Regions from separate parts of the Pseudomonas sp. NY8896 genome, predicted to be linked through region 1. Evidence: riboswitches for the same ligand, from Rfam matches in the RefSeq annotation. Region 1 holds a riboswitch; each other region holds the start of a gene.
What was found. Region 1 has a riboswitch for cobalamin ahead of Q9451_RS17490 (CbtB domain-containing protein). Riboswitches for the same ligand answer to the same signal wherever they lie in the genome.

Region 1 (2,256 bases):
GCGGCAGCCCAAGCCAGCGTAGAAAGCCGGCATCAGGCCTCGCTGGAGCGGCGGAACAGCCACGCACTGAGCAGGCCCAACGCCACCCAGAAGGCAGCGTTGGTCAGCCAGGAGGCCATCTTGAACTGCGTCTCCAGTGCTTCGGGGGCCAGGCTTTCATGGACTTCAGGCTGTGGCGCACCGATCACATGGGGGATAACCAGCAGCACGGCGCCCAGCGCCTTCAGCAGCCAGTGGCGGGCGAACACCAGCAAGGCCAGGCCAAGGGCGGTGGCGCTGGCCGTGCCAATCCACCAGGCCTGGCGTTGCCCCAGGTCGGCGGCAGCAGTGCCGGGCAGTTCCGGTGGCAACCCCAACGTTGGGGCCAGACAGAACACGGCGAAACCGGCCAGGCCCCACAAGGCGCCAGTGCTGACGCGCTTCGGCTCGCGCAGGCCATACAGTGCGGCGAGGATCAGGGCAAAGCCCACCGCCACCACCAGGTTGCCACCGGTGGTGGACAGCACGCGCTGCCAGCCGTCTTCTGGTGACCAGGCTTCGGCGCTGTGTTCATGAGCGCCCTCATTGCCGCCATGTTCGTGTTGTGCGGCCGGGGCCGAGGACTCGTAGGTTTCCGCTTCGAGAATCAGCGGGGCGACCCAAAAGCTTTGCAGCAAGGTCAGCAACAGGGCCGCAAGCAACCCGCTGAAACCCGCAGTACGGGCAATGCGCGTGATCATCAGGCGTACTCAGTGGCAGGGGAAGGCGGCGCTGTGGCGGGTGTCGTGGGCGGCGTTGTGCACGGCCTCGATGTGCGAGAAGCCGGCGAAGTACACCAGGCACAGGCCCAACAGGCTGGCGCCGACGGCGATGACTACGCGCTGGCTGAGGGTGACGGGTGTGGCAAGGCTGTGCTGCTTGGCGCTGGTGACGGGCATGACGCGTTCCTCTGCTTTTTAGTGAGCAACGGGCGAGCGCGGCAGCCCCGGGCGGGGTCGCCCAGGGGAATGCAACAGCGCCCGCCCACCGCGGGGTGTTCATGAACGCCAGGCCGGTCTCCGGGCTTGCGAGGAAGAGCAGGGCTCCTGGAACACGTCACCTTCCCATGCCGTACTACGAGGCACAGTGGTACAGACGCTTCACTCGCTTACCGTTGCGGGGGCAGCACCGGCATTGTCCGGCCCTGCTGGAGGGCCTGCGACGCACCGGTTTCCCGTTTCACCCCCTATGGGGGCACCTGAACGTGAGGCATAAGGAGAGCATGGGGCGGGCTTGGCGTCAATCTGTGGGTGCATCTGCCTTCCACCCATTTCAGGCTTGCGCGGGTTCCTGCCGGACGGCGCTATCCCTGCAGCCGTACCGTAGAAATCTACGCAGTTCGAATATCGCGGCCAGACTCACGCTGGGCCACCAGCGCGCGAATGCGCGGGATCAGGTCCTGCCCGTACTCGACCGCATCACGCAATTGGTCAAAACCGCGGAACAGGAAAGTGCTCACCCCAAGCTCGTAGTAAGCCAATGCGGCCTCTGCCACCTGCTCTGCAGTCCCCACCAGCGACGTAGAGTTACCGGCACCGCCACCCAGCGCGGCAATCTCGGTCCACAGCCGGGTGTCATGCACTTTGCGCTGGCTGGCCAGCTGCACCAGACGCTCAGAGCCGGCATTGCTCTTGCCGAAGTTCTTCTCGCGGCGGTTGCCCTGGTGGATGCCGATCCGCGCCTGGGCGTCGGCCAGAATGCGCTCGGCACGGCCCCAGGCCTCGGCCTCGGTAGCGCCCAGAATCGGCCGCAACGACAGGCTGAAGCGAATATGCTTTTCGCGTCCGTAGCGGGCGGCGGCCTTGCGCACTTTGGCGATGCGTTCGCGTACCTGTTCCAGCGGTTCGCCCCACATCATGTACACATCGGCGTATTTGGCGGCCACTTCGACGGCCGCATCAGAGGCGCCAGAGAAATAGATCGGCAAATGCTGCACTGGCTTGACCAGGGTCAGGTTGTCTTCGACGCGGTAATGTGTGCCCTGGTGGTCGAACGGTTCATGGCGAGTCCAGGTGTCACGCAGTACCTGCAGGTATTCGTCGGTGCGCGCATAACGGGCATCCTTGTCCAGGAAGTCGCCATCGCGCTGCAGGTCGCCGCTGTCGCCGCCGGTAATGACGTTGATCGAGGCACGGCCACGGCTCAGCTGGTCAAGGGTGGCGAACTGGCGGGCGGCGAAGGTCGGGGCCTGGAAGCCAGGGCGGTGGGCTACCAGCAGGCCGATGCGCTCGGTGAGGG
Region 2 (2,256 bases), 1.5 Mb from region 1:
AGCAGCATCCAGGCGGGCCTCCAGATCATTCAGCTCGCTGGCCTGCACCAGCCCCAGGTGGCGGCTAGGCAGCTCGATGCCACGCTCGCGGGACAAGCCGCCATACCAGCGCAACCCTTGGGTCAGGCTGCCTTCCAGCAGTTGCGCATGGCGCAGGCTGCCCACCCGGTTGGCCAGCACGCCGGCGAACGGCAGGTCGGCCTGATAGCGCGCCAGGCCCAGAGCCAGGGCGCCGAATGTCTGAGCCATGGCCGTGCCGTCGATCACCGCCAGCACCGGTACGCCGAAATGGCGGGCCAGGTCGGCGCTGGACGGGGTGCCGTCGAACAGCCCCATCACCCCTTCGATCAGGATCAGGTCGGCCTCGCCGGCAGCGTCCCACAACAGGCGACGGCTTTCATCTGCACCGATCATCCACAGGTCCAGCTGGTACACCGGCGCGCCACTGGCCCGCTCGAGAATCATCGGGTCCAGAAAGTCGGGCCCGCACTTGAACACCCGCACCTTACGCCCGAGGTTACGGTGCAAGCGTGCCAGAGCAGCAGTGACAGTGGTCTTGCCCTGGCCAGAGGCTGGTGCCGCGATCAGCACGGCGGGGCAGTGGCGCGATCGACTCACAGCTCGACGCCCTTCTGTGCGCGGATACCGGCCTGGAAAGCGTGCTTGAGCATGCCCATCTCGGTCACGGTGTCGGCCAGTTCGATCATTTCATCCTTGGCCGCACGGCCAGTGACGATCACATGCTGCATCGGCGGGCGGGCCTGAATGTCGGACAGCACCTGGTCCAGGTCGAGATAGCCATGCTTGAGGGCGATGTTGAGCTCATCCAGTACCACGAACTGCACACTTGGGTCTTGCAGCAACTGGCGCGACACCGCCCAGGCGGCTTCAGCGGCAGCAATGTCGCGCTGGCGGTCCTGGGTTTCCCAGGTAAAGCCTTCGCCCATGACGTGGTAGCGCACTTGCTCGGGGAAGCGGCGGAAGAACAGTTCTTCGCCGGTGCTGTTGCGGCCTTTGATGAACTGCACCACACCGCACTGCATGCCATGGCCCAGGGCGCGTGCGAGCATGCCGAAGGCCGAGCTGCTCTTGCCTTTGCCGTTGCCGGTCAGCACCAGCAGCAGGCCGCATTCGTTGGGGGAATTGGCGATGCGTTCGTCGATGACCGCCTTCTTGCGCTGCATGCGCGCCAGGTGGCGTTCGTCGCGTTCGGTGGATTCGCTCATGGGGTTCTCCGCTGGCTGGCACCACGGCAACGCGCGGCGGCAGGTAATAGGCAGGCAAACGGAGAACGCGCAGGGGCCATGGCAGGGCGCCACGGTGCACCGCGCATCACCCTCCGTGATGCCGTTGGCAGTAACAGGCCGGTCTCCGGGCTTGTGAGTGGGCGTTAGGCCCTGGCCTGCGCGCCTTCCCGGATGCTGGCATCCAGTGGCCTTGCGCGGCCTTCTGCTCACTTACCGTTGCGGGGGCAGCGCCGGATTCGCGCCATGCAGGCGCCCACCGGCTTCCCAGTTTCACCCTGCCCAGTCGAAGCTGGCAGGGCACCTGAAACACGCGCGAAGGTTAGAGGGTTGCACCGGGAGCGTCAATCGAAGCGGGTGTTGCAGCTATTTATGCTCTTGATCTTTATCTTGATCTTCGCGACTTCAGGAGGCTGAACGCTGAAGTCGCAATCTGCGTCGCCTGGACTATCGCGCGCTTTGAAGCAAAAGCCGAAGCAAGAGCAAGACCAAGGGACGGAACCCTGCGCGCCCTCTCAATCCCATAGGCCTGCTTCAGAGGACGCTGCCCATGAACCGCCTGTTGCCTTGGTTAGTCGCCGCCAGCCTGGCAGGCTGCGGCGAAACGGCCCTGTTGAACGTAAGCGAGGGCAGCGGGCCAACACCCGAGTTGCCTGCCCCCGTCACGACATTGATCCCCACCGTGAACATCGCCCCCGCAGTCGGCTGGCCAAAGGGCGGCAAGCCCACCGCAGCACCAGGCACTCAGGTCACCGCTTTCGCCAGCGGCCTCGACCACCCACGCTGGCTCTACTTGCTGCCCAACGGCGATGTGCTGGTAGCCGAAACCAACGCGCCCCCAAAGCCCGAAGATGGCAAGGGTATTCGCGGCTGGGCCATGGGCAAGGCGATGAAGCGCGCCGGTGCGACCGCCCCCAGCGCCAACCGCATCACCCTGCTGCGCGATGCAGACCATGATGGTGTGGCAGAAATCCGCACCCCGTTCATCGAGGGGCTCAACTCCCCCTTCGGC
Region 3 (2,256 bases), 550 kb from region 1:
TTCCAGTTGCCGCCCAGCGTGATCTATCTGCAAGTGATCTGGGCCATCGGCGTCAGCATGATCGCCTTGTCCCTGCTGGTGTGGCTGCCACGCGCCGCACTGCTCACCCTGGGCGCCATCATCGTCGCCGGCCACAACCTGCTCGACGGCCTGCACTTTGGCGTGGGGTCAGCCCTGCACGTGCCCTGGGCAATCCTGCACGACCGCGGCTGGCTTGAATGGTCGGAAAACCTGCGCCTGCGCACGTCGTATCCGGTGCTGCCGTGGATCGGCGTCATTGCCCTGGGTTATGGCCTGGGCCCCTGGTTCGCGCGCGGCAGCGAGGCCGGACAACGCCAGCAACGCCTGCTGACGGCCGGGTTGCTCGCACTCCTGGGCTTTGTCCTGCTGCGCATGTTCAACGGCTATGGTGAGGCGCCGTGGAGCGGTTACCCCACCTTCACGCAAACGTTGATGAGCTTCTTCAACATCACCAAATACCCACCGTCGCTACTGTTCCTGGCCCTGACCCTGGGCTGCGGCCTTGTGTTGCTGCGCGCCTTCGAGCGGGCCGGCCAGGCGCGCTGGATCAGTGCCCTGGCGGTGTTCGGTGCGGCCCCGATGTTCTTCTACCTGCTGCACCTGTATGTGCTGAAGCTGCTGTACCTGGCCAGCGTGGCGCTGTTGGGCCTCAACCAGGGCGACTACTTCGGCTTCGAGAGCATTGCAGCGGTGTGGCTGAGCGCGGTGCTGTTGGCGGCTTCGCTGTACCTGCCAGTACGCGGGTTCGCCCAACTGAAGCAGCGGCGCCGCGACATCGCCTGGCTGAAGTACTTCTGAAAAGCGTTTTCACCCGGCGGCGCGATGGTCTACCATGCGGGCCGCCGGTTTCCACCACGGAACTAATAGGGAATCCCAGGCCCGCCAATACGGGCCAAACGGAACTGCCCCCGCAACTGTAGGTGCCGAGCCTGCTCCATCGATGCCACTGGGCCAGACCGCCCGGGAAGGCCGGAGCCGGGCCATGACGCACCAGTCAGGAGACCTGCCGGCCTACATTCACCAACCGGCGGGGTGTCCGGGATTGGCCATCAGTGTTGCCCCTGCCACCGGCAGGGGCTCGGCGATGCCTGTCCGCGCGTTCCTCACCCGAACTGTCCGATAGGAGATCGCCCAGCATGCTGCCCCGTTTCGCCACCCTGCTCGCCGGCCTAGGCCTTACCGGCCTGGCCCAGGCCGCGGCCACCCACTACCCGCTGACGCTCGACAACTGCGGCAAGCCGCAGACGTTCGCCCAGGCGCCACAGCGCGCCGTCACCATCGGCCAGGCCGGTACCGAGATGCTCTATGCACTGGGGCTGGGCGACAAACTGGCGGGCACCTCGCTGTGGTTCAACAACGTGCTGCCCGAGTACCAGGCAGTGAACGCCAAGGTGCCGCGCCTGGCCGACAACGACCCCAGCTTCGAAGCCGTGGTCGGCAAGCGCCCGCAATTGGTGGCGGTGCAGTTCGAATGGATGGTCGGTGCCCAGGGCGTGGTCGGCACCCGCGAACAGTTCGATGAACTGAAGATCCCCACCTACCTGCTGCCGTCGGACTGCGAAGGCAAGGACAACCTGGTCGGCGCCGACGGCACCCGTCTGCAGGCGTTCCAGGTCAGCAGCATCTACAAGAGCATCAGCCAGCTGGCCGAGATCTTCGATGTGCAGGACCGCGGCAATGCTCTGAATGCCGAGCTCAAAGGCCGCCTGGACAGTGCCAAGGCGCAACTGGCCGGCAAGGACCTGTCGGCCACCTCGGCATTGTTCTGGTTCTCCAGCGCCGACCTCGACATCGACCCTTATGTGGCCGGCCGCCAGGGCGTCGCCGACTTCATGCTGCGCACCCTGGGTGTGCGCAACGTGGTCGAGTCCAGCGAAGAATGGCCGACCGTAGGCTGGGAAACCCTGGCCAAGGCCAACCCCACCTGGCTGATCATCGCCCGCATGGACCGCCGCCGCTTCCCCGCCGACGACTACCAGAAAAAGCTCGAATTCCTGCGCAGCGACCCGGTAACCCGCAACATGGATGCGGTGAAGTACGATCGCATCATCATTCTTGACGCCGACGCCATGCAAGCCGGCATCCGCCTGTTCCGCGGCGTGCAGACGCTAGCCACAGCCTTCGCCAGCGGTAAAGCAGCCCAGTGATGATGCGCCTGTTACCCTGCATCGTGGTTGCCCTGGCAGCCCTGTTGGCCGCCCTGCTGGCCGGTACCGCCATCGGCGAAACCAGCCT

Region 2: another riboswitch for cobalamin. It lies ahead of cobO (cob(I)yrinic acid a,c-diamide adenosyltransferase); the one in region 1 lies ahead of Q9451_RS17490 (CbtB domain-containing protein).
Region 3: another riboswitch for cobalamin. It lies ahead of Q9451_RS19920 (ABC transporter substrate-binding protein); the one in region 1 lies ahead of Q9451_RS17490 (CbtB domain-containing protein).

The regions. Positions count from the first base shown of each region.
Region 1 is NZ_CP132350.1:3,903,277-3,905,532, reverse strand. It holds gene Q9451_RS17500 (cobalamin biosynthesis protein) at 1-33, opposite strand, end outside; gene Q9451_RS17495 (CbtA family protein) at 33-719, opposite strand; gene Q9451_RS17490 (CbtB domain-containing protein) at 729-917, opposite strand; cobalamin riboswitch at 1,011-1,235, opposite strand; gene Q9451_RS17485 (LLM class flavin-dependent oxidoreductase) at 1,349-2,256, opposite strand, start outside.
Region 2 is NZ_CP132350.1:5,390,457-5,392,712, forward strand. It holds gene Q9451_RS24270 (cobyrinate a,c-diamide synthase) at 1-618, opposite strand, end outside; gene cobO (cob(I)yrinic acid a,c-diamide adenosyltransferase) at 615-1,226, opposite strand; cobalamin riboswitch at 1,345-1,567, opposite strand; gene Q9451_RS24280 (sorbosone dehydrogenase family protein) at 1,795-2,256, shown strand, end outside.
Region 3 is NZ_CP132350.1:4,448,795-4,451,050, forward strand. It holds gene Q9451_RS19915 (DUF1624 domain-containing protein) at 1-819, shown strand, start outside; cobalamin riboswitch at 848-1,047, shown strand; gene Q9451_RS19920 (ABC transporter substrate-binding protein) at 1,158-2,168, shown strand; gene Q9451_RS19925 (iron ABC transporter permease) at 2,168-2,256, shown strand, end outside.